Regions from separate parts of the Rothia sp. HMSC061C12 genome, predicted to be linked through region 1. Evidence: riboswitches for the same ligand, from Rfam matches in the RefSeq annotation. Region 1 holds a riboswitch; the other holds the start of a gene.
The links. Region 1 has a riboswitch for thiamine pyrophosphate ahead of HMPREF3055_RS03560 (ECF transporter S component). Riboswitches for the same ligand answer to the same signal wherever they lie in the genome.

Region 1 (15,992 bases):
CGAGCACGAACCGGGAGGGCAGTTTGAAGGTTTGTGCGAGGGAGTCGCCGAGGTCGGTGGGGTCGGTGGTGAGTACGAATGCGAGGGTGGGCAGGACCATGGCGAGGGAGCGGATCATCATGGCTGCGCCGACGGCGGCGGAGTCGGTGGTGATGGTGTTGAAGCCGAGGTCGAGGATGGTGGTGCCGCTTTTGGCGCTGAGCATGGCGACGGACCAGCCGGTGGTGATGACGGCGATGAGGATGGGCCAGAAGCGGGCGAGGACGTTGACGGGTCGGAATCCGACGAGGATGAATCCGAGCAGTTCGAGGGCGAAGAGGATTCCGGAGGTGAGGGGGTCGCGCACGATGAGTGCGGCGATGATGAGGGTGAAGGAGACGATGAGTTTTACGCCGGCGTTGAGGTTGCTGAAGTAGCTGGTTCGGTCGATGGTGCCGAAGAAGTCGGTGTTCATGCGTTCTCCTTTCCGGGGGTTGCGGTGGCTTCGAGGGTGATGTGGTTGCCGCCGAGTGCGGCGGTGTAGTCTTCGTCGTGGGTGATGGAGATGATGGCGGTGCCGCCTGCGAGGAGTTCGCGGATGAGGTCGACGAGTTCTGCCCAGGTTCGTGCGTCTTGGCCGAAGGTGGGTTCGTCGAGGATGAGGATTTTGGGTGCGGTGGCGAGTGCGGAGGCGACGGAGAGCCTGCGTTTTTCGCCGCCGGAGAGGGTGAAGGGGTTGGCGTCGAGTAGGTGGGTGAGGCGTAGGCGGGTTGCGAGTTCGTTGGTGCGGGCGGTGAGGTCGTCTTCGTTGAGGGGGCTGCGGGTGAGTGCGGCGAGTCGGCGGGGGCCGAGTTCGAGTTCTTCGCGTACGGTTCCGCGGATGAACTGGTATTCGGGTTCTTGGAAGACGTAGCCGATGCGGCTGAGCATTTGGGCGGGGGTCCAGGTGGGAATGTCCCAGTGGGCGCGCTCGCCGCCGTGGTTGCTGCCGCGCTCGCCGTCGTAATTACGCAGCGCGTCGGTGGCGGTGAGGGTGCCGTCGGTGGCGGTGAGGAGCCCTGCGAGGGTGAGGGCTAGGGTTGATTTGCCGGCGCCGTTGGGGCCGAGCACGCTGAGGTGTTCGCCGGCGTGCAGGGTGAGGTTGATGCCGCTGCGCAGTACGGGCAGGTCGGTGGGTACGGGTGCGGGGGTGTCGCCGAGGCGTTTGATGGTGCGTCGGCGTGCGCGTCGTTGTTTGGGGGTGGGTTGTGCGCGGGTGATGCTGAGGTTTTCGGCGCGAAGTAGCGCCTCGCCGTGCTCGCCGCCCTGGTTATCGCTGTCGCTCTGCGGTGCACGCGGCACGTAGTTGGGTACCCACACGCCCGCGTCGATGAGGTCTTGGCGGGCTTCGGTGAGTACGGTGTCGGGTACGCCGTCGTGGGTGATGGTGCCGCCTTCGCCGAGCACGATAATGCGGTCCATGTGCGGCGCCCAGATGCTCACGCGGTGTTCTACGACGAGCAGGGTCGCTCCGGTGGCTTGCGCGGCGGCAAGGATGCTGTCGCGTACTTCCTGCACGCCGGAGGGGTCGAGGTTGGCGGTGGGTTCGTCAAGGATCATGGCGCCGGGGTGCATCGAGAGGATGCCCGCCAGGCCGAGGCGCTGCTTCTGTCCGCCGGACAGTGCGCTGCTGGGGTGGTCGAGGGGCAGGTGGTTGAGCCCTACTGCGGTGAGGGCTTCGGTGACGCGGTCCCAGATTTCTTCGCGGGGTACGCGCAGGTTTTCGGGGCCGAAGGCGACGTCGTTGCCGACGGTTGCCATGACGATGGAGGATTCGGGGTCCTGCTGCATCATGCCTGCGGTGCCGCGCGCTTCGGCGGGTGCTTGCCCGTTGATGGTGATGGTGCCGCCGGCGGATTCGCCGTCGTCATCATGGAGCACACCGGCGATGGCGTGCAGGAGCGTCGATTTGCCTGCGCCGGAGGTGCCCAGTAGCAGGACTTTTTCACCGGGGTTGATGGTGAGGTTGAGTCCGCTGATGACGGGTTCTGGGCGTCCGGGGTGGTGCCAGCTGAAGTTGTTGAGCTCGATGCGCGCCCCGCGCGGTGTTGCTTCCATGATGGTTCCTTAGCCTTTGTGTGGCTGCTGTAGTGTGCCGAGTGGTGACTCGTGGTGAGTGACTAGGGGTGGCTAGTTGCTGACGGTTAGCGGCGGGTCTTGCCGGATGCCAGCGAGGAGAGCACACCGGTCTTGGCGAGGTTCTGCACGAGAATCCACGCGAGGAAGCCTGCGATCACTGCGCCGGAGATGACGGCGCACGCTACGTAGATGATTGCCTTGACCGGTTCCATGTCAGGGTAGTAGATGAAGATTTCGTTAACACCCATGAACAGGCCGCTGAGCGCACCGGCGAAGACCGCTACGAATGCGTCCCAGCGACGGTAGCGGAAGATTGCGAAGGCGATTTCAGCGCCAACGCCCTGGAAGAAGCCGGCAATCAGGATTTCACCACTCCACGCGCCGCCGGTGAAGAGCACGGAGATGAATGCTGCGACGATTTCACCGAAGAGTGCCGCACCGGGCTTGCGGATGAGCAGGCCGCTGAGGGTGCCGCCGAGCAGCCATGCGCCGGCGACGATGGGGCGGAATTCGGGTGCTGCTACGAGTGCAGTTTTGGCGGCGGGGCCGACTGCGATGTCCCAGATCCAGAAGATGACGGCGCAGGCTACTGCGATAACTGCGGCGATAACGATTTCGTTGACTCGCCAGCGCAGGTTCGGCTTCTTCGATTCTGCCTGGCTAGATGCCTTGGAGGCGGGGGTTACGTTCTGCGACATTGGTGGTCCTTCCTTCGTTGGAAGGGGAATGTCCTCGCCCTCTGAATGGACGAGGGCATTGAGAAGAAATTCGACTCCCTACGCCGGTACTAACCGGATCAGGTTCGAGGGTCTGCTTAGCACTCTCAGCGCCTCGGTGGCGCTCCCCTGTCGTTGTGGGCTTCCTTGTCCGTACCGTTTTGGTGCGGGCGGAAGTCCAGGTTCGATTGTAGGCGTGTCTGGCTGTTCGCGCCAATTTGCCGCTTTTTGTTTCGTTCTTCTGCCCACATTACAGAATTGCACGGTGTACAATTTTGGGACGGAGAGGCTCCAAGGCGGCACGAACGCCTTAAACCCTATACGCTAGGGAGTGGCGCTCTTTTCTCACCCAACCCCGAAGGGGTTCACGGGCAGGACGCCGCATCGTATACAGCTAAGGAGATACACATGAACCCCGTCGCTAAGCTTGCCATTGCGGGTATCAACATGGGCGCTGCTGCCCTGGTTGGTAAGGGTCTGGGCGCAGCCTGGACCAAGGCTACCGGCAACCAGCCTCCCGCCATTTCCCACGACTCTGAAGACACCCTGCGTCAGGTCATCCTCTGGACCGTTCTGACCTCCGTCGTCGGTGCTGTAGTGAGCTTCGGTATTGCTCGCCTGCAGCGTCGTTTCTTCAACTAAGACTTTGCGCTCTCCGCGCGAAAGTTCATGAACTAGGCGGTACGTATCTCCACTCGGTACGTACCGCCTGGTGTTCCCTCTTCAGCACGCCCGCCCCACTTCAGCCGGTTTCATGCCGCCGCTACGCTGAAGCGCCACCTCGGCATCCGAAAGCACAACTATGACTATTTCTTCTCCCCGCCCTAAGACGAAGGCTCCGCGTAGGGTCGTTGACCACGCGAACAGCCGCCGTTCGGTCGCGTCCTGGGTCATGTGGGATGTTGGTTCGTCGAGCTTCGACTCGATTATGATGACCTTCATCTTCACCGTGTACCTGACCAGTAGCTATTTCGGCACTCCCGAAGAGACCTCCTCGGCGCTGTCTCTGGGTCTGACCATTGCAGGGTTCCTCATTGCGATTCTGGCGCCGGTGACCGGTCAGCGTAACGACAAGTCTGGCCGCGGCATCTTCTGGCTCGGCGTGAACACGCTACTGCTGGTCGCTTCGATGGCGGCGTGCTTCTTCGTGGCTCCCACCCCGCAGTACCTGTGGCTTGGTGTGACCCTGATTTCTGCAGCGAGCGTGTTCAGCGAGTTCGCGTACGTGAACTATAACGCCGTGCTGCCGCGCATCTCTAACCCGGACAATATCGGTAAGATTTCGGGCGCTGGATGGGCTGCCGGCTACATTGGCGGCATCCTGGCGCTGGCTGTGGTGCTGTGGGGTTTTGTGCTTACCCCCGAGGTGCTCGGCCTGACCACCGATAACGCCCTGAATATCCGTGCGGTCGCGCTGTTCGCCGCCGCCTGGTGCCTCATCTTCTGCGTGCCGCTGCTGGTGCGTATGCGCACCCGCGAGCGCTTCCTGCCGGAGGTGCTGCCCACCCGCGAGCTGCGTTTCCTGGAGCTCGGTATGGAGCGTCTCTCCCCGGCTCGTCAGGGCGGTCTGCTCGCCTCCTACAAGGCGCTGTGGCGCACCATTAAGCGGCTGAAGATGACGTCCCCGCAGACGCTGTGGTTCCTGATTGCTTCGGCGGTGTTCCGTGATGGTCTGTCCGGTATTTTTACGTTCGGCGGTATTCTTGCGGCGGGCACGTTCGGTTTCAGCACCTCCGAGGTGATTCTGTTCGGTATTGCCGGTAGCGCCGTCGCTGCGGTTGGTGCGATTCTGGGCGGCTACCTGGATGACTACCTGGGCCCGAAGGCGATTATTGTTATCTCGCTGGTCGGCATTATTTTGGCGGCTACCCCGTTGCTGTTCTTCCCCGAACGGGGCGTGTTCTGGGTATGCGCCCTGCTGCTGTGCCTGTTCGTGGGCCCGGCACAGTCGGCGTCCCGCACCTTCTTGGCTCGCCTGGCTGATCCCGGTACTGAGGGTGAGCTGTTCGGCCTGTACTCGACCACCGGCCGTGCGACCAGCTTCCTGGCGCCGATGCTGTTCGGCCTGTGCGTGAGCATCATGGGCGCGCAGATTTGGGGTGTGCTCGGTATTTTGATCGTTGTGGTGGCGGGTCTGCTTCTGCTGCTGCCGGTGAAGGCACCCGGTCCGTTGCGTGTGCGTGCGGCTCGCCGCGAGCAGAAGCGCCGCGACAAGGCTGCCCAGTAAGGCAACCCAGTAAAGCATGCGGGGCTAAGCGTCCTGCAAACCGCCCTTGCGAACCCCCGCGCAAACCCGTAAACGCAAAGGGAGGGGCGGGTAGAAGAATGATCTTCTACCCGCCCCTCCTTTGTGCTTAAGCAGTGCTTATCAAGCGGAGCTCAGTAAGCCGCGCCAGAGAGCTATACCAGAGAACCGCAGTGGCTAGTCCTCCACCACGTCATCTTCATCGTCAGAGGCAGCGTCCTCAGAGGAATCCAGCGCAATCTGCTGCTCCTCCTCATCCAAAACCTCATCGCTAGTCAGCTGAGCCCAGGTCGCATCATCAATCAGCGGATCATCAATCACGCGAACCCACAGCATCGAACCAGCCGCCAAAGCGCTCAGATTCTCGTCATACGCCTCCGCAGGCAGACCCTCAAAAATCTCAGCCAAACGCGCAAACAAGTCATCGTACGAAATGTCGCCCTCAGCCTGCAGCCAGCACTCAGCCGCAAAATCAGACAGCTCATTCAGCTCAGTGTCACACAGCAGCAAGAACGGGCCGTCCTCACCCACACGCACACCCGAAGTACCCGGCATACGAGAAACCGCAATCGTACCGTTCAAGAACACACCCGGCAGGTGATCCTCAGCCGTGTACTTCTCCAGCTTCTCAACCTCATCAGCGTTCGGCAGCTCATCACCATTCAGCAGATCCTGAACCAGCGGCAGAGTATCCTCAATCTCCGAGTACACCAGGCGCCACACGCCACCGCAACGCTCCACCAGCTTAGCCAGCGACACAACACCCTCAGGGTGACGCGCCAGACCCGAGCTCTGCTCACTCAAGAACACCAGAGCCTCATGCAGCGGAACACGCTCAAAATACGGCTCAGAAGCCGACTCATCACGAGAAATGAACACAATACGCGACAGCTCATAGCTGAGGTCATCACGATCAACCACGTTCAAACCCAGATCCACCGGGTTCTGCTGATCCTTCGGCGCATTCGGGTCAACAATCACAGACAGCGGCTTCGGATACGGCGACACAACACCCTCATCCGAAATAACCGCAGTCTCATCAGTCAGGTACGCAAACTTCGAACCCAAGAAACGCGACGCAGTCGTCTTACCGCTACCAGAAACACCCACCAGCGCAACAGCGCGCTTCGACTCAGGGTCACCAATAACAGCCGCATGCAGCATCACACCGCGACCAACCAGCTGCTCAATCATCGCCAACGTAATACGGCTCGTCAGATCCTGCATACCCGAATCATCATCAGCCACACGCAGCGTCGAAACCTTATCAAACGAACCCATCAACGGATTCGCCAAATCCATCACCGACTCATCAGTCGGCGCATGAACCAGCATCACCTGATCAAAACGAGACAACGAAGCATACGCCTCATCAGGAGTATCAAAAAACTCCGGAGCAAGAGGCTCCCACGCCTTCTTAAAACGCTCCACAAAAGAGTCCGACATATCAATCAGATACAAAGAAACTTCCGCGCCAGCAACACGCAGAACAACAGGCTTCAGATTCATCAAAAATCCTTAGAGAGTGAGAGATAAAAACCCGCACGCGAGTGAACGCACGAGCACAACAGGCGAAAAACCGCCCAACGCGGGCGCACAAACACACAGCCTGCACGCCCGCACCCCAAAGCGGGAAAGACTAAGACTCCACAGAACCATCCGCAGGAATCATCGTCTGATGAAAATTCAAATAACTACGCGAAGCAGTCGGGCCACGCTGACCCTGGTACCGGTTACCATACGCGCCAGAACCATACGGATGCTCAGTCGGGCTACTCAAACGGAAGAAACACAACTGACCAACCTTAGAACCCGGCCACAACATAATCGGCAAAGTCGCCATATTCGACAACTCAAGCGTCACATGCCCCGAAAAACCAGGATCAATAAAACCAGCCGTAGAGTGAGTCAACAAACCCAGACGACCCAACGACGACTTACCCTCCAGGCGGGCAGCCACATCATCAGGCAGAGTCACCTTCTCATACGTAGAACCCAACACAAACTCACCCGGATGCAGGATGAACGGCTCATCAGGAGCCACCTCAACCAGGCGCGTCAAATCCTCCTGCGGCTGAGCAGGATCAATATGCGGGTACTTATGGTTATCGAACAGACGGAAGAAACGATCAATCCTCACGTCCACACTTGCAGGCTGAATCATCGACTCATCGAACGGATCAAGAACGATGCGCCCATCAGCAATCTCTTGACGAATATCGCGATCTGAAATAAGCACGCTTAAAGGATACCTGGCAAACACCACCCACGTGCAGGCATCCACCAGCCCCAGCGCACAGGCCTACATCACATTTCAACCCCGCCACCCCGCACACAAACAGCCGCAACATATTTCACGCTCGACAAGCAAGCGCGATACACTGAAAAAGATGCGGCTGTAGCTCAATGGTAGAGCGCACGCTTCCCAAGCCTGATACGCGGGTTCGATTCCCGTCAGCCGCTCCACAAGCCCCGGACTTCGTCACGGGGCTTTATTTTTTAGGTTGGATGCGGTGGTTGGGCCAAGAGTTTAGGATGCCGCTTGGGTTAGACGGGTCGAGGCGGTATGTTCCTTGCTCCTGCAGGGAACCCGTCCTCGCTCCGCTTCGGACACCCTGATGTCGCGACGGAACATACCGGCCTCTCCCCTACTAACTCTCTCCCCTTCTCCGGGCAGGTGGAGTAGTGGGTGCGGCTGCGCGGCTGGGAACGAACCGCGGGCGCTCGGTTTGGGAAGAGTGTGCGCGGAGGCGGGGAAGGAATACTGGGGTTAGGTACCGCAGACAGCTCGCCGGGAATGAATGTTGAGTTCAAGGCATTGCGGTGGTTCAGTTTGGGAGGTCAGGGTACCTTCCCAAAGGGGTGCCGATACACATGCGAGCGCGCAGCACAGCTATACCTTCCTGAAGCGACATCAGGGTGCCCGAGCTCTGCGAGGGCGGGTGCCCCTGTAGGAGCGAAGGAAGTGTGTAGCGTGTCGGTCGTCCCCTACCCGAGCGAGGAACACACCCCGCAAGACGCCTCAAAACACTTGAAGGATGTTCAACTCACCACACAGTTGTGCTAACCTAACCACAGAAATTCAATGAGAGAATTTCTAAAAAACATCTACTCGACGAGGAATCGTAGACCCGCATGACCCGCGAAACACACCCCTACACCACCCCAGCACGCCCCCTCGACCTGAACCTCTACCTCGTCACAGGCGACAACCCCCTCGAAACCGTCCAGGCAGCCAAACACGCCACCTGCATCCAAGTCAGGTCCAAACCCATCAGTGCGCGCGAGCTCTACCAGCTCACCGAAGCTATCGCCGGCATCATCCAGCCGCACCAGACCCTCCTCGTCGACGACCGTGTTGATGTCGCCCTCGCGTTGCGTGCCCGCGGCGTGCGCGTTGACGGCGTGCACATCGGTCAAGACGACCTGCCCGTAGCCGACGCCCGCGCCCTCCTCGGCGCCGACGCAATCATCGGCCTGACCACCGGCACCCGGCAGCTCGTCGAAGAGTCCAACAAGATCGCGCACCTAATCGACTACATTGGTACCGGCCCGTTCCGCCCCAGCCCCACCAAGCAGTCCAACCGCCCGCCCCTCGGCATTGACGGGCTCCGCGAACTTGCCGAACTGTCCGCCGTACCCACCGTAGCTATCGGCGACATCACCCCCGAAGACTGCCCCGCCATCCGCACCACCGGAGTCGCCGGAATCGCCATGGTCCGCGCCTTCGTCGACAACCCCGCACTGCAGGCATAACCATGACCATCACCATCATTGGCGGCGGAATCATCGGCCTCACCACCGCGTTTGAACTCACCGAACGCGGCGAAAGCGTGCACCTCATCGACGCCGAAACCAGCGACTACGGCACCGCCGCCGACGGCACCGCGCTCTACCCCGCCGCCAGCCACTACGCCGGCGGCATGCTCGCGCCCATCGCAGAAGTGCAATTCCAGCAGGATGCGCTCTTCCCGCTCATGACCGCCAGCGCCGACGCCTACCCCTCCCTCATGGGCAGGCTCAGCCGCGCCACCGACCTGCCCACCGGCTACGACACCACCGGCACGCTCATCATCGCAGCCGACCGCGCCGACGCCGAGCACCTGCAACGCACCCGCGCCTACTACCGGGACATGAACCGCCCCGCAGACCCCGTCACCCCCACGCAGGCGCGCACCCTCGAACCGCTCCTGGCGCCGCGCATTGCCGGTGCCGTGAGCATCCCCAGCGATCACCAGCTGCACCCGCGGTTCATGAGGCGCGCCCTCAAAGACGCCCTCGCCCACCGCGGCGTCACCTTCACCACCGAACGGGTCACCGACCCGAACGCGGGCGACATTATCTGCACTGGACTAGGGGCAACACTGCACGGGGATTACCCGCTACGCCCCGTCTACGGGGATATTCTGCGTCTGCGCGCCCCGCGGCCCATCCTCAAACATGTGGTGCGCGGCTACGTGAACTCCCGCCCCGTCTACCTCATCCCCCGCCCTGACGGGGAGCTATGCATCGGCGCAACCAGCCGCGAAGACCACCGCACGCTGCCCGCCATTGACGGCGTACACCAGCTGCTACGTGACGCGATCCGGCTCGTGCCCGCGGTTGAAGAGTGCGAGCTTCTGGAGGCGAACGTCGGCGCCCGCCCCGGCACCCCGGACGACCTGCCCATCTTTGGGCACCGCACCCGTACTGACGGCACCCGCCAGCTTGTGTCCACGGGCTACTTCCGTCACGGTATTCTGCTTGCCGCGCTCGCAGGCAAGGTCGGCGCGGAGGTCGCCTGCGGGGCTGAGATTCCGCCCATTATGCAGGCGTGCGACCCGGCACGATTCACCCACTAAACACAGTCCCCGCCGGGTGCACCCGGCACCTTCACGAAAGGATTTCGCATGATCATCACCTACAACGGTGAGCCGCTAACCACCAACGCCCCCACCGTATTTGACCTTGTCATGGACCAGTTTGGTACCGAAAATGGCGTGGCTGTGGCGCTCAACCGCAGTATCGTGCCGCGTTCCACCTGGCTGGATGTGCCGCTGAGCGAGGGCGATAGGGTGGATGCCCTCACCGCCGTTCAGGGCGGCTAATCTTCCAGCCTGTACCGGCAATATTCTCACCGGTAAATACCCGCAGGAGAATACCCACCGGCAAAAAAGAACAGATATTCTCGGTTTTTGTTCCCTAAACCGGGCGCACCGTAGCGCCCCGCACCAACCAGCCGCACCAACCAGCAAACCCCGTTATCTAGACGTTCCCACAGAGGAGAACACCATGAGCCTCACACCGCTCACCATCGGCGACCGCACCTTCAACTCCCGCCTTATCATGGGTTCCGGAGGCGCAACCAGCATGGACCTGCTCGAGCAGGCGCTCATCGCCTCCGGCACCGAAATGACGACCGTTGCCATGCGCCGTCACGCCGCAGGCACCCCCATTTTTCCGCTTCTGCAGAAGCTCAATATTGCGCCGCTACCTAATACCGCAGGGTGCCGCACCGCAGCCGATGCGGTGATGACCGCGATGCTCGCCCGCGAGGCACTGGGCACTTCCTGGGTGAAGGTCGAGATCATCCACGACGAAGACACCCTGCTGCCGGACACCGTGGAGCTGTTGAACGCTTGCGAGCAGCTGGTCGCTGAGGATTTCACGGTGCTCGCGTACACCTCTGACGATCCGGTGGCTGCAGCTCGCCTGGAGGATGCGGGCGTTGCGGCGGTTATGCCGTTGGGCGCGCCGATTGGTACCGGTCTGGGCATTTTGAACCCGCACAATATTGAGCTGATTGCTTCTCGCGCGCAGGTTCCGGTGGTTCTGGATGCCGGCGTGGGTACCGCCTCCGACGCGGCGCTGGCGATGGAGCTGGGTTGTGATGCGGTGTTGTTGGCGTCGGCGGTGAATCGTGCTGAGGATCCGGTGGCGATGGCTCAGGCGATGAAGTTTGCGGTGCAGGCGGGCGCGTTGGCGCGTGAGGCCGGCCGTATTCCGGTGCGTGAGCACGCGAAGGCGTCGTCGCCGTCGGAGGGTTTTGTCTCGTGGATGTAAACCTTGCCCCTACCCCGGTGAATCCGGAGCATGCGCGCCTGGATCGCGAGCGCACGGACCGTCAGCGTCGCCTGCCGGGCTTTGATCAGGATGCGGTGGCGGCTGCCCGCGTGTTGGTAATTGGTGCTGGTGGTTTGGGTTGTCCGGTGGTGCAGGCGTTGGCGGCGGCTGGTGTGGGGTATCTGCATATTGTGGATTCTGATTCGGTGGAGCTGTCGAATATTCAGCGTCAGCCGCTTTTTGGTGTGCCTGATGTGGGTGAGCCGAAGGCGGAGGTTGCGGCGCGCCGTGCCCTGGAGCTGTGCCCGTCGTTGACGGTTGAGACAACGATTCGGCATGTGGATGCGTCCTGGATTTTGGATCTTTTCGCCGCCTCGGCACCGGATTGTGTGGTGGATTGTACGGATACATTTGCGTCGAAGTATCTGATTGCGGATGCCGCGCAGCTTGCGGGTCTGCCGCTGGTGTGGGGCACGGTTTTGCGTTTTGGCGGGTCGGTGAGTCTTTTTGAGCCGGATGGCGCGCATTTGCGTGATATTTTTCCGACGATTCCGCAGACGGTGGAGTCGTGTGCGCTTGCCGGGGTGTTGGGTGCGACAACAGCTGTGGTGGGTTCGCTGATGGCGACGGAGGTGCTCAAGTTTGTGAGTGGTTTGCCGACGGCGGCGGGTACTCTGCTGACGTATGATGCCTTGTCGGGTACGTGTACGTCGTTTGGGGCGGTGCCGGATCCGGCGCGTGTGGTGCCGGTGGATTTGTCGGCGCATGATGTTCCGCAGGTTCTGCTGGATGTGCGTGAGGTGCCCGAGCGTGAAGAGTCGGTGAAGCATGAGGGTTCGTTGCATCTGCCGCTATCGCAGCTGAGCGACGCTGAGGGGTCGCTGTTGCCGGCAACCGACGTGCCCGCGGAGCTGCTGAGCTTGTTTGAGTCGGTGCGTGATCAGCGTGTGGGCGTTTTCTGTGCCTCGGGTGCGCGAGCGCAGCGCTTTGTGCAGGCGTACGCGGAGCTGGCGGGCGAGTACGGGGTGCGCCTCACGGCACTGTAGAGATGGTTTCCCCATGTGCAGGGCGTAAAATCGTGTATAACACGGCGGCTCGTCGCGCGGTTTGTTCTGCCTAAAAACTGCCGCTGCCGCCTCCTGTTTTCGCACACTCACTCTAGGAGTTTTATGCTCACCGTCTCTACTGTGCCGCTTGTTTTGTGTACGGCACTTGTTGCGTTGACTTTGTTGATTAGCGGTATTGCTAAGGCGAAGGACCCGCAGAGTACCGTGACCGGTATTCAGAATCTTGGTTTGGAGAAGATCGCGCCGACCCGTGCGGTGTCGCTGATTTTGCCGTGGTTCGAGATCGCCCTAGCCGCCGTTCTGCTGCTGTCGCCGGTGCGTTTGCCTGCGGTGATTGCTTCAGGTTTGGCGCTGATTCTGATGCTGTTCTATACGGTGGTGATTGCGCGCGCGCTGGCGACGGGTCGTACTGCGGGTTGTAATTGTTTCGGTTCTGAGTCGAATGCGCCGGTGAGCCGTTACACGCTGGTCCGTAATATTGCGCTGCTGTTGGCGGCGGCTGGTGCGCATGCGAGCGCGTTGAGGGGCGGCACGGGCGTTGTGTCGACTCTGCTGGGTCTGGGTAATAGCGGCTGGACTTGGGTTTTTGGTGCGGCGCTGATTGCTGTGACGTTGGAGGCTGTTCGCCGCGGTGATGCTCTTGCGCAGCCGGAGCCGCAGGCTGAGGTGATTTTGCCGGAGCCGGTGTATGACGAGAACGGTGAGGAGCAGTATGTTCGCATGCCGATTCCGCATGCGGCGCTGTACCTGGAGAATGGCCGTCACACGAATATGCGTGCGTTGGCTAAGAATCAGGCGCGTGTGCTGGTGTTTGTGTCGGCGACCTGCGCTGGTTGTGTGAAGTTTTTGAAGACGATGGCTTCGTGGCAGGAGCGTCTGCCGCAGGTGGCGTTGCATCCGGTGTATTCGAGCCTGGAGTCGTTGCAGACCTCGCGTAATGCGGGTACGTTGCCGGAGGGTTTGACTCCGTTGATTGACCGTGAGGCGGGTTCGCGCGCGAATTTTGGTAATGGTGTGCCATTGGCTGTGGTTTTGGGTGCTGATGGTCTGATTGCTGGCGGCCCGGTGGCTGGTAATGAGCAGGTTGAGGCGCTGCTGACTGATATTGAGGAGCAGTTCGCTGAGGCTGCTCGTTTGGCTGAGGAGGAGCGTGAAGAGCAGATGCGTAAGGCGCTTGCTGAGGATACGTCGAATACTGGCGGCGACCACCTCTAACCGTCCCCTGTAGCTTCTCTGCTTTTCGTACTGTCCCGATAGCCCCATCCGGCTCTTACTGCCCTTACCCGCAGGTGCCGGGTGGGGCTATGCTAGAACGTAGCGCACACACCGCTTATATGCCGCGGTCACCTTGCCTGGTGGCGGTTGGCGCATCCTCAACCCTGTCTAAGGAGTTTTTATGGCAATGATGAGTTTCAACGCTCCGGGCGAGCGTGAGAAGTCCTTGTGGCTGGTCCGCAAGGAGAGCAACCCGAATCATTCTCAGTGGTACATTGACCGTTTTAAGGCGATGGAGGCTGAGGGTAATGATATGGCGGGTGAGTCTCGTCTGTTGAACGCTATGGCTTCTCGCGGTGCGAAGATTCTTGATGCGGGTTCGGGTCCCGGTCGTGTGGGTAAGCAGCTACACGCGTTGGGTCACCGTGTGACGGGTGTGGATATTGATCCTGAGCTGATTGAGGAGGCGCGCCGCGTCTGCCCGGATGCTACGTGGATTACTGCCGATTTGGTGGATTTGCCGGAGGTGCTGGGCATTGAGGGTGAGGCTACGGCGGAGAATGGTTTTGAGCTGCTGGTGTGTGCGGGTAATGTGATGGGTTTCTTGGCTCGTTCGACTCGTAAGCCGGTGGTGGAGAATTTCCGTCGCGTGTTGGCGCCGGGTGGCCGCGCTGTCGTGGGTTATGGTTCGGGTCCGGGCCGTGATTATGCGTTTGAGCAGTTTTTGGCGGATGCCCGCGAGGTTGGCCTGAACGTGGATAACACCTACTCTTCATGGCAGATGCACCCGTTTGTGGAGGGTTCTTCGGAGTTTTTGGTGGCGGTGCTGTCGCGCCCGGCGAACTAGGCTCGCATCTAAAACTGGGCGCAGTGCGTTTTGAGCTAGCGTGCAGTGCGTCTTGAGTTAGGCATACAAATGGCCCGGCGCCTACCCCGTGTGGGGTGGGTGCCGGGCCTTTGCGCGTCCTGAAGATGCGCATCCGAAAAGAAGCACCGTTGAAGAACGGGTGTTCTAGTGGATGAGGTAGATGGTGCGTGCGAGTTCTTCGGGCATGAAGGATGCGGCGAAGAGGATTGCCACGATGATGACGGCGAGTGCGGTCATAAGGCTGGAGCGCCAGCCGGGGTGCAGCTCGTTGAAGGTGATGAGTCCCTTGTGTTCTTTGTCCATGTTGACCACGTTAATCTGTTTGTAGATGGTGGTTTGGGCGGAGAGTTTGGAGGAGACTTCTCGCATGGTTTTGCCGTCCCAGACGCGGCCGTCGATGCGCATGAGCTGTTTGCCGTCTTTGTCGACGGCCCACATGGCGGGGAAGCTGCGGTAGCGTAGGCGGCCGGCGACGGTTTTGAGTTTCTGGCCGTAGGCTTTTTTGGGGTAGAGCTTTTCGGCGTAGATAGTGTGGTCGATATTTTCGAGGGGTACGGCGAACCAGCCGAAGGTGCGTGCGCGGAGCACGTGGGTTTTGGTGATGACGATGATGGTGGGTTTGAGGACTGAGTAGAGGTTTACGCCTGCGATGGTGCCGATGAGCAGTACGAGGATGGTGTACGGCAGGGCGGGTCGCTTGTAGAGGATGAAGGCGAGCGCGGCGAGGAGCACGATGGTGCCGGGGAGTGCCGCTTCGATGCGCCTGCCGTAGGAGCGCATGCGGGGGTGGAATAGTTCGTTGACTTCGCCGTATTTGGCGGGGACTTCGTGAGCGCGTTCTGCCATATACACAACTTTAGTGTGTGCGGTGCGTGAAACCTAGCGGACTACCTGCGTTACTCTGGTTCTATGCGTAATTTTTCTCCCGTGGAGCGGGTTCTGGCAATGTGGATGGTCGGTGTTGTGGTGGCGGTTTCTGTGGCTGCTGCGGCGCTGGTTATGACGAATAAGCTGGTGTATGGTCCGACGGGTCAGGTGCGGGAGTATTTTCATGCGTTGCGTACGGGTAATGGTTCGTATGCGCGTGGCCTGTTGGGTGCGCAGATTCCTGAGGGTGACGCCTCTTTATTGGATGGGGATGCTTTGAGGCGTTCGGTGTCTTCGTTGGGTGAGGTGTCGTATGAGGTGGTGGAGACCAGCGAGGATGGGGAGCATGCGACGGTGCGTGCGTCCTATACGTTGGAGGGTTCGCAGCAGCATACGGATTTTCGTTTGCACCGTTCGGGCACGCATTGGGGCTTTTTTGATAAGTGGGCTATTGATGAGGCGTCTTTGCCGTCGGTGAAGGTGAATATTCAGGGTGTGGAGGCTGCGACGATTAATAACCGTAAGGTTGCGGTGGATGATGGTGCGGCGTCATTCCCGGTGTTTTATCCGGGTGTGTATGCGGTGTCGTATGATTCGACGGTTTATACGGCGCAGAAGGTGAATGAGGTGGTGACTGCGCAGGATGCGAATCATGCGGTGCGTATGGAGTTGAAGCCGAGTGATAATGCGTTGTCGTCGGTGAAGGAGCAGGTGCAGGATCATTTGAAGAAGTGTACGCAGCAGAGCACTCTTTATCCGGGTGGGTGCCCTTTTGAGTATGCGTTTACGGGTCGTGTGGATTCTGAGGTGAAGTGGTCTGTGGTGAAGGTTGCGGATCCGCAGGTGAGTGTAAGTTCGGCGGGTGTGTGGTCGTT
Region 2 (15,992 bases), on a different contig from region 1:
AATCGCGTCGATTGTAGTCGCCGGGATTCTCACCCAGCGTGGGAGAAAGAAAATTCAAAATACTCATGAGGATTCCAGTCTATCGGGAATAGGGCGGGCGCGGGGGCGTTATCGTTACGAGGGAACAACTCGGCATAGGTGCAAAGTCGCGTGCTCTAATGCGGGAAAACCTAAAGTTCAGGTAGGGTGGAATAAAGCGTTTTAGATGCAGTGATGCACAACCTGGCGCTCAGAAGGTCAAAGGCACAGGGCTCCACACTGCAGAGCCTCACACCGCAGGGTTCCATGCCGCATAAATTACCGCCTAGGTTCAAGTCCGCCGATTGATGCCGGACCATACTGTGCGGTCGATACACGCCCCAAAATAAGTTGCATAAATGACGACACGCCCATCTATTGCGTAAATAGTGTTGCGTGCCACATTGATAAAGGAATAGGGTAAGAGAAAGGAGAGACGTTGAATGACTGAATACAACGCTGACAAGGCACAAGAAAACGCCGCGCGTGAAGAAGCTACGCATGAAGAATCCATGCATAACAAAACCACGCAGGAAAAAGCCGCTCAGAAAAAATCTGCACCGGAAATAACCGGCAGCGAACTGCGCAAGGCCGAAGAAGAAGCCCTCAAAAAGCGCCTCGCCCTGCGAGTCACCGCGCCCGGACACAAATACCCCTGGCACCGCTGGGCAATCCCCGTCGCGGGTGAAACCACCGCGGGTACCGGTGCGATTCTTATCCCCGTCATGGTGGGTCAATTCATCAACCAGCACATCGCCGGCAAAGCCCCCGACGCCTGGCCCATGTTCTGGGTGGTCGTCGCAGCCATCACCTTCATCGTGATTAATGAGTTCTTCGGCTGGGGCACCTCCATGACCCTCAGCGCGGAACTTAGCCGCGACTGGCGTATCTACATCAACCGGCTCATGGGGCGCACCCGCGCTGGCGTAGACTCCGGCGAAGCGGTCACCGTCATGAACAAAGACGTACGCCGCATTACGGATGTCTACTTCTCGTTGCCGCTATTCGTCAACGCCATGATCATCGCGACCCTCGGTGCCGTGCAGCTCTGGCTCATCAACCCCGTCACCGCGGTCGTCACCCTTATCGGCACGCTCATTGTGGTCGGCGTCATCGCCTGGTACTCGACCTTCCTCGAATCCAAAATCGGCGAATACCGTGAAAAGGACGGCGAAGCCTCCTCACGCGCCTCCGACATCGCCACCGGTCTGCGCACCATCGCCGGCCTCGGCGCCGAAGAACAGATGCGTGAACGCTACCACCGCGGTACCGACGAAGTTTTCGACAGCTACATGCGCTACGAAAAGACGCACCGCTGGATGTTCCTCATCCGCGCGCTACTCGGTGGCGCCGTGACCCTGCTCGGCATCGGCTTCGCCCTCACCGGCCACGTCGAAAACGGCCGCTGGGTATCCGATACGCCCGCCGCGTCCCTGGTGACCGTCGCCTCCATTATCGCGATGATGGGCGGCCCCATCTGGATTACCCAGAACTTCCTCACCGCATGGCGATACGCCAAGATTGCGCTCGCCAAGGTCGCCCGCCTCGAAGGTCACGCGGGCGTACGCCAGGGCGTGCTGAAGAGCCCGCGCACCGACGAAGAAATGGCGCAGCTGGCACGCGCCGAACAGGCAGTCGAGGCGAGCACCCTCGAGGTGCCCGTACCCGTCGCCCCCGCCGGTGCAAGCAACCCGCGCATCGTGTACGTCAACCCGCGCGACTACAACCTCACCGCGCAAGACTACGCCGAGGCGCTTGCCCGCACCCTGCGACGCGGGGGAGAGGACCTCAAGGACGCAACCGGTCGCCGCGTGCTGCTGAGCGAACCCAACCCCATGATTTTCGCGGGAACCCTGCAGGAGCACCTGCGCTTGGGCACCGTGCCGAACCCCGACGAGGAGCTGGCACAGGCAAAGGATGAGGAACTGCTGAAGATTACCGACTCCCGCGAAATCGCCTACCGACTGGGCGGACGCAACCCCGAAGACTACTTCGCCGCCCGCATCACCAGCGAAGGCGCGAACCTCTCCGGTGGTCAGCGTCAGCGTCTGGCGCTCGCCCGCGCACTCGCACAGGACGCGCAGGTGCTCATCCTGACCGAGCCGCTGAACTCCGTGGACGAACCCAGCCAGCGCTACATCTACGATGCGATGGAAACCCAGATCGGTAGCGACCGCCTGCCCGTCGGCTACCCCGGCCTGCTACAGGATTTGGAGCAGGTCTACGTTGTCTCCACAACCGCGGAGACGACCCGCCGCATGGAACGCGACGGCTACCCGGAAACCACTCAGTCTGAAACCACTCAGAATCAGGAGGTGAACTAGCATGGCAAAGCAGCTCCCCATCGAAACCCCCGCCTACGTGGCACGCCGCATGTGGAACTACCTCGCGGCGCATAAGGGGCGAGCCCTCTACACCTTCGTCATCTACATGGTCAGTACCCTCATGGGTGCGGTGGTGCCCCTGCAGATTGGTGCCACCGTGGACGACGTGGTGGCGGGCAAGTTCTCCAGCTACCCGTGGCAGCCGATTCTGATTATCCTGGCGGCGTTCATCGTGCAGGCAATAACCCTCATGGTCTCCTCGTACAGCGCGGCGCGACTGGGTGCGCTCGTCACCCGTGACGCCAACCAGGACACCCTCGACGGCACCCTCGACCTGGACGCACGCACCGTGGAAGAAGCCGGCAGCGGCGACCTGCTCACCCGCGTGACCGACGACCTGTCCTCGGCAGCCAAGTCCGTCAGTGAGGACCTGCTCGGCGCGATTTACGTGCTGCTGTACTTCCTGATCTCCACCATCTCGCTAGCGGTTGTGAGCCCGGCTATGGGCCTGATTATGCTACCCATGATTGCCGGTCTTGCCCTCATCATGTCGAAGATGCTGCCGCTCATGGCGGCACGCAACCAGACCACCCAGGAGCGCGTGAGCGACCTCAACAGCGTGCTGACCGAGAACATTCGCGGCACCTCCACGATCCGTGAGCTGGGCGTTCACACCGCCCGCGAAGACGCCTTCGCCGGCGAGAACAAGCGCCAGTTCGCCGCGCAGCTGGGCATGGTGCGCATCCGCCAGCTGTACTTCACCGTGGACGCTATCAACGCCTGGATCCCCACGGTTCTGTGCATGCTCTGGGGTGCCGCCTGCGTGGCTCTCGGCTGGGCAAGCTGGGGCGCCGTAGCGACCGCCTCGGTCATGGTTTTCAGCCTGCGAACCCTCGCCGACATGCTGAACCACCACGTCAGCAGCCTGCGTATCATGCTCGTGAACATGGGCCGCGTGTTCGGTGTGGTCTCCCTGGCGAAGAAGCAGCGTGAGGCGCGTGCACAGCACCGCGCCGAAGCGTTCGCCGCCGTGTCTGATGAAGCCGTGAAGAACCCGGAGTACGCCATTGACTGCACCGACGTCTCCTACGGCTACTCGCCGGACGCCCTCGTTCTGGAAGGCATCAACCTGAAGATTCGCCGCGGTGAGGCGCTTGCCCTGGTGGGTCGTTCCGGTTCGGGTAAGACCACCCTGGCTCGTCTGATTGGTGGTTCGCTGACCGCCCTGGACGGCACCATCACCGTGATGGGTCGCCCGGTCGGTCACGGCGACTTCCCGACCGATGCCGCCGCCGACGGCCGCCCGCGCCTGCTGGTCTGCACCCAGGAAGCGCACGTCTTCTTCGGTACTCTCGCCGATAACTTTACGGTGGTCGTGCCGGATGCAACCGTCGAGCAGATGCGCGAGGCGCTGGACGCTATCGGTGCCCGCTGGTGGCGCGACCTGCCGCAGGGCATGGATACTGTCGTGAGCGGCGCGGATTCGCCGCTGACTCGCGATCAGATTCAGCAGCTGGCACTGGCACGTATTGTGCTTGCTGACCCGCACGCCGTGATTCTGGACGAGTCCACCACCCAGCTGGAGCTCGCGGACGCAACCGAGTCCCTGAGCGCCGTGCTGGCGAACCGTGCGGTGCTGATCATTTCGCACGATGCGCGTATCGCCTCGCTGGCTGACCGTGCGGTCCTGCTACACGAGGGTAGGATCATTGCGGAGGGTTCACCGGCAGAGATTTTCGCCCTGACCTAAGCTCTGACCTAAGCCCGGAGGAGAAGCCCGGCTGATAGTGCCCGGCACTGCGTGAAGCGGTGCCGGGCACTACGTGTTTAACGGGTGGTTTCCGTACAAGGGTGCACTGAAATCGGCGGCGGGGAGCCCTTGCAGTAACGCAGGACTCAAACGAAAATTTCGGAGAGATTCACTTGTCACCCGCAAAACTTTCAGTTACTAAGAATCATTGTGATAACCTGGCAGAGCGATATGGGGTGCCTTGAGACGCCCGCGACCCGCTAACCCGCCCAACTGACCGCCCAACGAAGGGCTACGGCACAGCGAAGAGCTACGGCACAGTGGGCGCACGAAACGGTGTAAGAACACTCAAGGCTGAGAGAATCACCCATTGAACCTGCTCTAGTTCGAACTAGCGAAGGGATTATCGATGATGGCAGAGCAGCCTACCGCGCCCGCGTGCGCACCCACTACCAACCCTGTACCCGGCGCGAGCGCCTCCGGAACCTCCCGGGCACCCCAGACAGCTCAGGTACCTCAGGCAGCTCGGGTGCCGAGGGTTCTCTCCATTGCCGGAACCGACCCCTCCGGCGGTGCAGGTATTCAGGCGGACCTCAAGTCCATTGCCGCATCCGGCGGTTACGGCATGTGCGTGACTACCTCACTGGTCGCCCAAAACACGTGCGGGGTTCGTGAAGTATTCACCCCGCCCCTGGAATTTTTGACCGCGCAGCTTGCCGCCGTTTTTGATGACGTCACGGTTGACGCCGTGAAAATCGGCATGCTCGGCGACGCAGACACGATCCGCACCGTCCGCACCTGGCTGAGCGAGCATCCGGTGCCCGTGGTTGTGCTCGACCCGGTCATGATTGCTTCCAGCGGTGACCGCCTGCTGCAGGCGGAAGCGGAGCAGGCGCTGCGCGATCTCGTGCCGCTCGTGAATGTGATTACCCCGAACATTCCGGAGCTTGCCGTGCTCTGTGAGAAGGAGCCCGCCCAGACTTTCGATGAGGCGCACGAGCAGGCGGCGAACCTTGCGGCGGCGACCGGAACTACCGTGATTGTGAAGGGCGGCCACCTGTGTGGTCAGGACGCCGGTAACACCGCGGTCTTCCCGGACGGCACCTGCGCGCACGTGCGCACCCCGCGTCTGGACAGCCGCAATACGCACGGCACCGGATGCTCCCTATCCTCTTCGCTGGCAACCCGCCTGGGAGTGGAGCTGCTCCAGCACGCCGAAGTCGCAGAACACACCGCAGAGCAGAGCGTTCTGACCAGCGAAGACACCCACCGCGCCCTGCAGTGGAGCACCCGCTGGCTCCACGAATCCATTGCCGCAGGTGCCGGGCTACAGGTCGGCTCCGGTGAGGGCCACGGCCCGGTGGACCACGCCGCCCGTGCCCGCCGCCTGGAGGCTGCCGCCTCCGCATACCCGTGGCATCACCTGCTCGCCACCACCGACTCTGAGGGCAATACTCTGGACGGCACCAGCCCGGAGCGTCTGCTGCCGGTCAGCCCCGTGCCCGCCGGTGAAGCCGTCGTAAAGCCCGCCGGTCCCTGGACCGCCGCCCTCTGGGCAGCCGGTGGCGAAACCTGGCACCAGATCCTGGACCTGCCCTTCGTGCGTGCCCTCGGTGACGGAACCCTCGACGAGGACCTGTTCGCCTTCTACCTGGACCAGGACGCCCTTTACCTGCGCGACTATTCGCGTGCGCTCGCGACTCTCTCGGCACGTGCTGATGCCGCTGAGGCGCAGGTGCACTGGGCCGCCGGTGCGCATGAGGCGATTGCCGCCGAATCGCAGCTGCACGAGGGCTGGCTGGCGAACCGTGCGCGTCTGGGTGGGCCCTCGCCGATTACGATGGGGTACACGAATTTCCTGCGTGCCTCCGCCGCTGGTGATGATTACGTGGTCGGTGCCGCCGCTATCTTGCCCTGCTACTGGCTGTACGAAGAGGTGGGCGCTGTGCTCTCCTCGCAGAATCATGCGGACCACCCGTACGCGGAGTGGCTGAGTATGTACGGTGGCGAAGAGTTCGCCGCCGACGTGGCGCGTAGCCTCGCGGAGGTGGAGCGTGCGTTTGAGGCGGCTTCACCGGCTCAGCGTGTGCGTGCGGCGCGGGCGTACCTGTCGGCGTGCGTGTACGAGCGTGAGTTCTTTGACCAGGCACACCGAGCATTGCGTTAGTTCGTCGGGCGCTGCGCTAGAGGCTCGCGCGGGGTTTGGGACGCCGGTGCTTTAGGTGCCGATTTTGGGGCTGAATACCGCCCCGGCATGGCGTGAGATGGGTGATTGATGCTTCACTCAACCTGCCGCCGGTTCGGGTGCCTTGCCGGTTATGCTTAAGGCGTCGGTGAAAACCGTTAGCGGCAGGATTCCGGCCCTCACCCAACTGGCTGATGTACCTGCCGCGCCCGCACCTCTACGGCGTGTAACCGACCAGTTTGGCCCGTCGCAACCACCTCATCCAACCCCCGCGGCGGGCCAAACGCCTTCCTTCCCAGTTTTCGGGGCTTCGTTTGAAAGCGTGTGGCGTGTAAATCCCGCATAGAAATATCCCGTGCAGATACTCTCATCTGCACGGGATATTTTGCTGTTCTGTTTTCTGCTCTGCCCTCGTCTATAGCCGCAGATTGGGTGAATCTTATGCGCCCTGGTTCTCACGAACCTCTTTCTTTTCCGCCTGGTAGCCGAAGCAGAACGCAGCGCCCGCGATCAGCGCCGCCAACCAGATGGAAAATACGCCAAACCATCGGGTGACAAGCGCCATGAGAATCACGCCAGCTATGAAAGAGGCGACTACGAGAGAGTAATCAATGGCTTTGAGCAGAGCCGTACGGCGCTGTGCCTTCGCCTCATTTTTTGTGTCTCCGTCGGGGGTTTTCCGCGTGAGGTACAGCGAACCGGCGGTGTACCAGGCACTGAGCATTTTGCGCCAGTTGCCGCTGGTCATGAAGAGCGAAAAGGGGTTTTCGCCAATGCGTGTATCCGCGAGGGCGTGAATCATCAGACCGACGGTGAACGCCAGCGCGCCCACCTGAAAGCTATTGCTCAGAGTTCTATCCATGAAGGGTACCGCGAAGCAGACCAGAAGGAACGGCAGGAGTGTGCCGATGCGCCAGTGTCTCATCCGGGCACGTTGACCGAGTAGATCATGAATGAAATGCCCTGCCAGATACCCGAAGCTGAAAAGAATAACGGAGAGCCAGCGCAGGTGCACCACATGCGGTGCGTCACGGTGCAGATCGGCGATGAGCAGAATAAAGTTACCGGTCTGCGTGGCAACGAGCGCTTCATAGTGGATGTGCGAGAAGACGTCCACTGCGCCGCCCAGGGAGGCGAGGAGCAGAGCCATGACGCGCCCGTAGCGTCGAGGTGCTGGGATGCGGTGTAGCATCTCGCGGAGGTGGTGTAGCATGCGCCTTCTCTCACGGTGGGTGGGTCTGTGCGTAGCAGTAATGCCGCTGGTTCCATGCTACGGCATAAGTCAGCAGGGTACCGGAGAGGATAAGCACCCCGCCGGGTAACCCCTGTTAAAGCGAAGGCCCCGAGCAGGTGTCTGCTCGGGGCCTGCATACTATTCGGTTTTTAGCTCGGGGAGAGTAGCTTACTTGCTCTCGCCCTTGAGTGCACCCACGAGCGGACCAATCACGTCCATGGGCAGCGGGAAGACCACGGTCGAGTTCTGGTCGGCACCCAGCTCCAGCAGGGTCTGCAGGTAACGCAGCTGCAGGGAGGCGGGGGACTGGCTCAGAATGTCGGATGCTTCCTTCAGCTCGCTGGAGGCCTCCAGCTCACCGCGTGCCGAAATGATCTTTGCGCGGCGCTCACGCTCAGCCTCAGCCTCGCGAGCCATGGCGCGCTGCATAGCCTCGGGAATCTCAACGTCCTTGATTTCGACGAGCTCCACCTGAATACCCCACGGCTCGGTGCGCGAACCGATGATGGAGCGCAGGTCCTCGTTCAGGTCCTCGCGGTGTGCGAGCAGGGTGTCCAGGTCAACGCGGCCGAGCAGGGAACGCAGGGTGGTCTGCGCAATCTGGCTGGTGGCAATCGGGTAGTTCTCAACCTCAAGCACGGCGTTCTTGGCGTTGGTCACGCGGAAGAGGACCACGGCGTTCACGCGGGCGGGAACGTTGTCCTTGGTGATGACTTCCTGCGGGGGAATGGTCAGGGTGATAACACGCATATCAACGCGCTGCAGGGAGTCGACGAGGGGGAAGACGACGTTCAGGCCGGGCTTCAGCTCCGAACGCAGGTGACCGAAGCGGAAAGAGATGCCACGCTCGTATTCGGGGATGACGCGGAACATACGAATCAGAATAAAAAGAACAATGACGGCAACTGGGATGAGGATAGTTGCCAAAGTGACGGGATCCATGGTTTTCCTTCACAAATATTGGGGGAGGACGGTATGTGTGCCCACCTGCCCGCGCCTCGTACGGTGCAGGTAGTAGGGGTGCCCGGTACCGGGCTAAGTTTTAGGGAGTTTGGGGAGGGGAATTTTCCGTCCCGGCGCACATCGCGGCGGTCGGTGCTTTAGCGGCACCCCGCATGGAAAACTCAAAAGAGGAATAAAAGAGAAATCCACACGGGGTCGCCGCCGAAGCTAACAGACGGGACCAATCAACCGGTCAGCCGCCGGAACGGAAAAACTTGTGCAGCGCTACTTCTTCGCCATCTGCTCTGCCAGCTTTTCGGCAGCCTCAACCTCAGCCAGGTTCTGCTCCTGCAGGACCTCATTCGTGGTCTTGTGCAGTCGCTTAACCGAGGTGCCGGTACCGCTCCATGCGGGGCGGTCCGGGTCGAGGGCAGAGGTACGAACCGGCAGGGTTGCATCCGCAATCATCTGCTTGCGGGTCTGCTCGGTACGGCGCTTACGCTCATTCGAAACGCCACCCCACTTCGCCGCGAAACGGTCCATCTTCACGTTCACCGATTCGTCAGCGGTGGATGCGTGAATATGCTTCGGATCGTTCTCGAAGTTCGCGGGGGAACGCATGAGCTTCACAGCCAGCGGGTAGGTCAGTGACAGGCAGACCACCGCGGCGGCACCCTCCACCAGAAGCTCCAGCGGGGAGTGCCAGACGATGGCGGCACCAATCAGGATGACCACACCCAGCAGCGAGACAGCAACCGCCAGTCCGCGGTGGAAACGACCCGACTCGGAGTAGGGCCATTCATCCACTTCGCGGGTGAGCTCGCGGCCGTTCGCCGAGACGGTGCAGCTGTCCTTAATCGGGCAGGTGTTGCACACGCTGGGCTTGGCGCGGTAACGCATCACTCGGTTATCCGAGTCGAATGCGGTCGCCCACAGCCACTGGTCTTCGGGGCAGAGCCACGCGTCGCTCTCTTGGTGGTAGGTGAACCCGAAGGTTCGCGCCGCCACCATGCGCTGGCTGGTGCGCTTGGCGAGAATATCGAAGCCCCAACCCACGGCGACCAGGCCGAGCGCGTACACGCAGGCCAGCCACACGAGGAAAGAAACTCCAGCAATCTGCTCAGGCATGGTTAGCCTCGACGATCGCTACGGTAGGGGCTGGTCTGCTCGGGCAGTTCCTCGGCAGCCTTAGTGCCGGCGAACTCTGCGATGCGAGCGTCCTCAACCACCTCGTACAGCGGCGGTTCGGGCAGCTCCAGGACGGTTTCCTTAGCGTTCTTGGAGAAGATCTCCTTGATACCCAGCAGCGCCAGCTTAATCAGCGGGATAATGCCGACCAGGAAGATCACGTCACCGGGCATACGCATCCAACCCATCACGGCGGAAGCACCGTCGTGAATGAACGCGAAGGAACGAGCCTCGTAGTAGCCCTCACCAACGGACTTGTACAGCTGAGCAATACCCAGCGGCAGCAGCGAGATGAAGGACATCCACAGCAGACCAATGTTCAGGGTCCAGAAGGAGAACTTCAGACCCTTCTCAGGCCACTTGTTCTCCGGGAGCAGGTAGCGCAGACCGAACACCGCGAACGCGATCGCGAGCATACCGTACACACCCATCATGGATGCGTGTGCGTGGTTTGCGGTCAGCGCGGTACCAATCTCGAAGTAGGACACGATCGGCAGGTTGATCAGGAAGCCGAACACGCCCGCGCCGAGGAAGTTCCAGAAGCCCACAGCAATCAGGAACATAACAGCCCAACGGTGCGGGAAAGGCTTGGTGCGGTTGGAGTACTGGCGAGCACCCAGCTGCATGAAGCCCCACGCCTCAACGGTCAGGAAGGTCAGCGGGATAACCTCAGCTGCGGAGAAGAACGCACCGAATGCCATCTGCTCGGAGGGGGTACCGACGAAGTAGGTGTGGTGCAGAGTACCGATCACACCACCGACGGAGTAGAGCACGGCGTCCATCATGATGATGGAGATCGCGATGCGCTCGCGGACCACGCCGAGCAGCACGAAGATGTACGCCACCATGACGGTGGTGAACAGTTCGAGGAAGTCCTCCACCCAGAGGTGAACCACCCAGAATCGCCAGAATTCGGCGACGGTCACGTGGGTACGCTGACCTGCGAGCAGGCCGACCGCGTAGAACATGGGGATGGCGAGGCCGGAGAAGAGGAACAGCCACGGCAGGGAGGTCTTCTTCGAGCCCTTCAGGCGAGCGGAGAGGGTACGCCAGACGATGACGATCCAGATGAACATACCCGCGGTGAGCAGGATCTGGAAGAATCGCGGCAGGTCCAGGAACTCCCACTGCTGCGAGAAGAAGCCGGTGAATTCCTTGGGGATGAGGCCCTTCTGAGAGAACCATTCGTTCAGCAGCGAGCCGAGGACCACGAAGACCACGGCGCCGATGAGAACGTAGGTGAGCAGACCCTGCTTCTTGGGTTCGCGGCGGGTAATCAGCGGGGCGATGAAGATACCGCCCGCCAGGAACGCGCCTGCGGTCCAGAAGAGGGAGAGCTGAAGGTGCCAGGTGCGAGATACCGTGTAGGGCAGCAACTGGCCCATGTCGATACCGAAGAATCCGGTGAGTTCTTCACGGTAGTGCTCGGTGAGCGCACCCACCAGAGCCTGCAGCAGGAACAGCACCAGGATCGTTGCGAAGAGCATGCAGGCTGCCTTCTGCGAGGGGGTCAGGCGAACTTCGTCGGGCTGACGGAAGTCGAGGACGGGTGCCTCTTCCGCGTGCCAGCCGATAGCGCGGGACCAGCGGCCGTAGATGGCGAACATCAGACCGGTACCACCGATGAGGGCAATCAGGGAGAGTGCCGACCAGACCATCAGATCCGCGGTGGGCTTGTTGTCCACGTTGGGTTCGGAGGGCCAGTTGTTGGTGTAGGAGTAGGGCTGGTCGGGGCGGTCTGCCGCCGATGCCCATGCGGTCCAGCCGAAGAATGCGACGATGTCGTGCAGTTCTTCGTCGTTCTTAATGGCGTTGGGGAACAGGCCCTGCGAGGTGTCACCCTTCATGAGGGTTTCGCGGTAGTGCTTGAGCATGAGCTGGTAGCCCTTGGTCTCACCAGCGGACCAGGTGATGGTCTTAGTCTGCTCGTCGTACTTGTTCTCCTTGCGCCACTCGTTCTTGACGAGTTCGCGGGGGTCCTGCTTGCCCTGTTCACGGTACTCCTTGACGGCAGCATCGGTGGTCAGGCGCAGGTATTCTGCAGTGTAGTCGGGGCCGAGGTAGGCACCGTGGCCGAGGACGGATCCGTACTGCTGCAGGCCGCGTCCCTGGAACAGTTCCTGACCGTGCAGGATCTGTTCTTGGGTTGCGATAGTTTTGCCGTCGTTGCCGACGATTTTATCGGGGAGCGGCATGGAGAGTGCGTAGGTGCGCATTGCAAGGACTGCCATGATGGTGAAGCCCAGGAGCATCACAAACGCAACAGCCTGTACCCAGCCTTTTCCGGCATAGGCACCGACCGTGTCTGAGCGGCGGGCAATCTTTGCTGCCTGCGCACGCGAGACGGGTTTTGTAGCCATAGTGTATGTCTCCAGTGTGCGTGGAATTTGTAGGTGGAGTGGTCCCGACGCACATCCGCTGGAGGGGCGGCTCACTATGTTCAGGGTGAATCGTCCTTGAGGGAGGTGCGACAGCCCACCCTGCTCTCATTTTTGCATATTAAATGCGCATTTACGAAACTTTGCTGACGTAGCGTCATAATGTGACACGGCTATTTGGTGGGGAAATCAGTAATAATCAGGCGGAAAACCTGAAATATTACGTTGAGGTTGAACCCTTAGCTTCCGTGCCACTTCCCCGCCTGTAACGGGGGAGGATGCGCCGGGGTGGAAGTTGTGCAGGTTCCCTCTATCGGGGGTTCTACTCGGCTCCTACTTGAGCTCCTGCTGAGGTTCTCGCTGAAGTCGTTGACGGGAGGCGCATCCCAGCATGTGGAAGGGGAGCGCGGCACCCCTCACGTGCCTACACTCGGGTGTGGAATAATAAAACCCGACGCTACTAAACACAGTACAAATTTTTTGCGGCACAGGTTACCGCAGTACAGATTTTGTGCTCTTTGGCGGCGTATATTCAGAAGGGGCCACTCACCCCGCATCCACGGCGGACCGCCGCCACAGCCCGCAATCTATCGGCACCTCAGGAGAGTTCACGTGCTTCTCTACAAATCCACCCAGAAAGCAGTCACCGGAATCCTGCGCACCGTCTTCCGCGCCCGCGTGACCGGACTCGAAAACTTCCCCGCCACCGGCCCGGTGATTGTCGCCTCCAACCACCTGTCCTTCCTGGACTCCATCATTATTTCTGCCATGATGCCGCGCCGCGTTGCGTTCCTCGCCAAGGCTGAGTACGTGAACACCCCCGGCCCGCGCGGCAAGATGATGAAGGCATTCTTCGAAGCCGTGGACATCATTCCCGTGAACCGCTCCGACCGTTCCGAGTCGCTCAAGGCGCTCGACATTGCCCTGGAGAAGCTGCAGGAGGGTAAGGTCTTCGGCATTTACCCCGAGGGCACCCGCTCCCGCGACGGCTACCTGTACCGCGGCAAGATTGGTGTGGCGTGGCTGGCGCACATGACCGGCGCACCCGTGGTTCCGGTTGGTCTGATTGGCACCGACCGCCTGCAGAAGCCCGGCTCGAACATGATTTACCCGCGCCGCTTCACGATTCGTGTAGGTAAGCCGCTCTACTTTGAGAAGACCGGCGAGAAGATGACCGGCAAGCAGCGCCGCGTCACCACCGACACGATCATGGACGAGATTGCTCAGCTGTCCGGTCAGGCGCGCAAGCATGAGTACAACGTTTCGCCCTCAGCCGCACGTGACGCAGGCTAGGGCACACGCCACCTGAACCGCGTAGACTTAAACCGCGCATTCACGCACCAACCCCCGCGCATTGGGGAGATGGGTGTAGGATGCGCGGTTTGTCGTATGCGCGAGCCTGAGATGACCCCGGCAGCCCAGTAGAGCGAGGAGAAAGTACCCATGGCAGAGCCTTCCAGCTACCGCCCCGCCCCCGGCGAAATCCCCACCGACCCGGGCGTTTACCGTTTCCGCGATGCCGACGGCCGCGTCATCTACGTGGGCAAGGCGAAGAACCTGCGCAACCGCCTCAACAGCTATTTTGCGTCCCCGCAGACGCTGAGCCCGAAGACCTACGCTATGGTGCATACGGCGGCGAGCGTTGAGTGGACCGTGGTGGCGAGCGAGATGGAGTCCCTGCAGCTCGAATACACCTGGATTAAGGAGTTTTCGCCGCGCTTCAACATTGCGTTCCGCGACGATAAGTCGTACCCGTACCTGGCGATTACCGTCAATGACGTGTACCCGCGCGCCATGGTGACCCGCGGCGAGCGCCGTAAGGGCGTGCGCTATTTTGGCCCGTATTCGCAGGCGTGGGCGATTCGTGAAACCCTGGATGCGCTGCTGCGCGTCTTCCCGGTGCGTACCTGCACGAACGGCGTGTTTAACCGCGCAAAGAATAGCGGCCGGCCGTGCCTACTCGGCTATATCGATAAGTGCGCGGCGCCGTGCGTGGGCAAGATTAGCGCCGAGGAGCACCGCAAGTTGGCGCGCGGGCTGACCCGGTTTATGGGTGGTGGCGCTGAGAAGCATATCGCCCAGTTGACCGCGGAAATGAAAGCCGCCGCAGCTGATATGGACTTTGAGCGCGCCGCGATTCTTCGTGACGATATTGCCGCGCTGACTAAGGCGTTTGAGCGTAACGCCGTGGTGCTTGGCGCGACCGTGGATGCCGACCTATTCGCCTACGCGGAGGACGACCTGGAGGCGTCCGTTCAGGTGTTCTTCGTGCGCGGCGGCAGGATTCGTGGCCAGCGCGGCTGGATTGTGGAGAAGGTCAACGACAGCACCGACGCGCAGCTCATCGAGCAGCTGATCGCGCAGGTGTACAGCGATATCGCGGCGAGCCTCGCCTCCCAGAAGGACGCCGAGAAGAGCCTGAACAGCTACGATATTCCGCGTTCCGTGCTCGTGCCGGTGGAGCCCGAGAATAAGGAGCAGCTGGCGTCCTGGCTGGCGGAGGTGCGCGGCGGGCCCGTGGAGATTAGCGTCCCGCAGCGCGGCGACAAGGCAGAGCTCATGAAGACGGTCGCCGAGAATGCGCGCCAGTCGCTGACCTTGCACAAGAGCCGCCGTGCCGGTGATTTGACCACCCGTAGCGCCTCCCTCGTGGAGCTGCAGGAGGCGCTGGAGCTGCCCGACCCGCTGCTGCGCATCGAGTGCTACGACATTTCGCATGTGCAGGGCACGAACGTGGTTGCCTCCATGGTCGTCTTTGAGGACGGCATGCCCGCGAAGAACGCCTACCGCACCTACAGCATTACCGGCGACGCCGCGCGTGACGATACCGCCAGTATGTACGACGTCATCACCCGCCGATTCAAGAGGCATCTGGCGCAGCAGGCGGAGCGCGAAGCAGCCCCCGTGCACTCCGGCGAGATTGACGCCTCCACGCCCGAGCCGGCGAAGTTCGCCTACCCGCCGAACCTGGTGCTCGTGGACGGCGGCCCGCCTCAGGTGGCTGCCGCCTCCGCCGCGTTGAGCGATTTGGGCATTACGGATGTGTACGTTGCCGGCATCGCTAAGCGCCTGGAGGAACTGTGGCTACCGGACGACGACTACCCGGTCGTGCTACCGCGCACCTCGCAGGCGCTGTACCTGGTGCAGCGCATCCGCGATGAGGCGCACCGTTTCGCTATCACCTTCCACCGTTCCAAGCGCGGTAAGGCGATGGTCGCCTCCGCCCTGGATGAGGTGCCCGGTTTGGGCGAGGTGAAGCGTGCCGCGCTGATTAAGCACTTCGGGTCGGTGGCTCAGATTAAGCAGGCGAGCGCCGAGGAGCTGACGGCGGTGCCGGGTATTGGTCCGGCGTTGGCTCAGAAGATTCTGGCGGCGCTGACCTAATCCTCTGGCTGGCGCTGAGTGAAGGCCCGCCCGGGGTGTGAACGCAGCACCCCGCCTCGTAATGGCGCTTAACAAACGTGTCATAATTGAAGGAAACCGTCATCATTACGAGCGCGCTATCTTCGCGCGCCCTCAACCAGTAGAGTGGAAACCGTGAGTAATAACCATCTGCGCCTATTCACCAGCGAGTCGGTGACTGAAGGCCACCCCGATAAGATTTGTGACCAGATTTCTGACGCCATCCTTGACGGCATTATTGCCCAGGATCCCGCAGCGAACGTTGCTGTGGAGACCATGGTAACCACCGGTCAGGTGCATGTTGCTGGTGAGGTGACCACCTCCAGCTACGTCGAAATCCCCTCCATCGTGCGCGAGACCATTCTGGGTATCGGCTACGATTCCTCTACCCGCGGCTTCGACGGTGAGTTCTGCGGCGTGTCCGTGTCCATTGGCGAGCAGTCCCCGGACATTAACGCCGGCGTGTACGAGTCCCTCGAGGTTCGTCAGGGCATTGCTGCTGACGAGTACGACCGCCAGGGTGCGGGCGACCAGGGCATCATGTTCGGTTACGCATCCAACGAGACCAACG

Region 2: linked by a shared signal. The riboswitch ahead of HMPREF3055_RS05140 (bifunctional hydroxymethylpyrimidine kinase/phosphomethylpyrimidine kinase) and the one ahead of HMPREF3055_RS03560 (ECF transporter S component) in region 1 are both predicted to bind thiamine pyrophosphate.

The regions. Positions count from the first base shown of each region.
Region 1 is NZ_KV821854.1:17,808-33,799, reverse strand. Features, by position in the region: gene HMPREF3055_RS03570 (energy-coupling factor transporter transmembrane component T family protein) at 1-454, opposite strand, end outside; gene HMPREF3055_RS03565 (ABC transporter ATP-binding protein) at 451-2,076, opposite strand; gene HMPREF3055_RS03560 (ECF transporter S component) at 2,163-2,795, opposite strand; TPP riboswitch at 2,854-2,954, opposite strand; gene HMPREF3055_RS03555 (DUF4235 domain-containing protein) at 3,222-3,455, shown strand; gene HMPREF3055_RS03550 (MFS transporter) at 3,616-5,040, shown strand; gene HMPREF3055_RS03545 (septin family protein) at 5,236-6,567, opposite strand; gene dcd (dCTP deaminase) at 6,698-7,297, opposite strand; tRNA gene HMPREF3055_RS03535 (tRNA-Gly) at 7,451-7,524, shown strand; gene HMPREF3055_RS03530 (thiamine phosphate synthase) at 8,194-8,814, shown strand; gene thiO (glycine oxidase ThiO) at 8,817-9,899, shown strand; gene thiS (sulfur carrier protein ThiS) at 9,948-10,145, shown strand; gene HMPREF3055_RS03515 (thiazole synthase) at 10,330-11,100, shown strand; gene HMPREF3055_RS03510 (HesA/MoeB/ThiF family protein) at 11,091-12,146, shown strand; gene HMPREF3055_RS03505 (MauE/DoxX family redox-associated membrane protein) at 12,270-13,382, shown strand; gene HMPREF3055_RS03500 (class I SAM-dependent methyltransferase) at 13,564-14,229, shown strand; gene HMPREF3055_RS03495 (hypothetical protein) at 14,395-15,096, opposite strand; gene HMPREF3055_RS03490 (hypothetical protein) at 15,160-15,992, shown strand, end outside.
Region 2 is NZ_KV821867.1:148,649-164,640, forward strand. Features, by position in the region: gene HMPREF3055_RS05125 (DEAD/DEAH box helicase) at 1-67, opposite strand, end outside; gene HMPREF3055_RS05130 (ABC transporter transmembrane domain-containing protein) at 462-2,342, shown strand; gene HMPREF3055_RS05135 (ABC transporter ATP-binding protein) at 2,344-4,092, shown strand; TPP riboswitch at 4,315-4,513, shown strand; gene HMPREF3055_RS05140 (bifunctional hydroxymethylpyrimidine kinase/phosphomethylpyrimidine kinase) at 4,502-6,259, shown strand; gene HMPREF3055_RS05145 (YoaK family protein) at 6,717-7,427, opposite strand; gene HMPREF3055_RS05150 (slipin family protein) at 7,680-8,453, opposite strand; gene HMPREF3055_RS05155 (transposase) at 8,739-9,581, opposite strand; gene HMPREF3055_RS05160 (nitric-oxide reductase large subunit) at 9,584-12,001, opposite strand; gene HMPREF3055_RS05165 (lysophospholipid acyltransferase family protein) at 12,632-13,312, shown strand; gene uvrC (excinuclease ABC subunit UvrC) at 13,463-15,403, shown strand; gene metK (methionine adenosyltransferase) at 15,557-15,992, shown strand, end outside.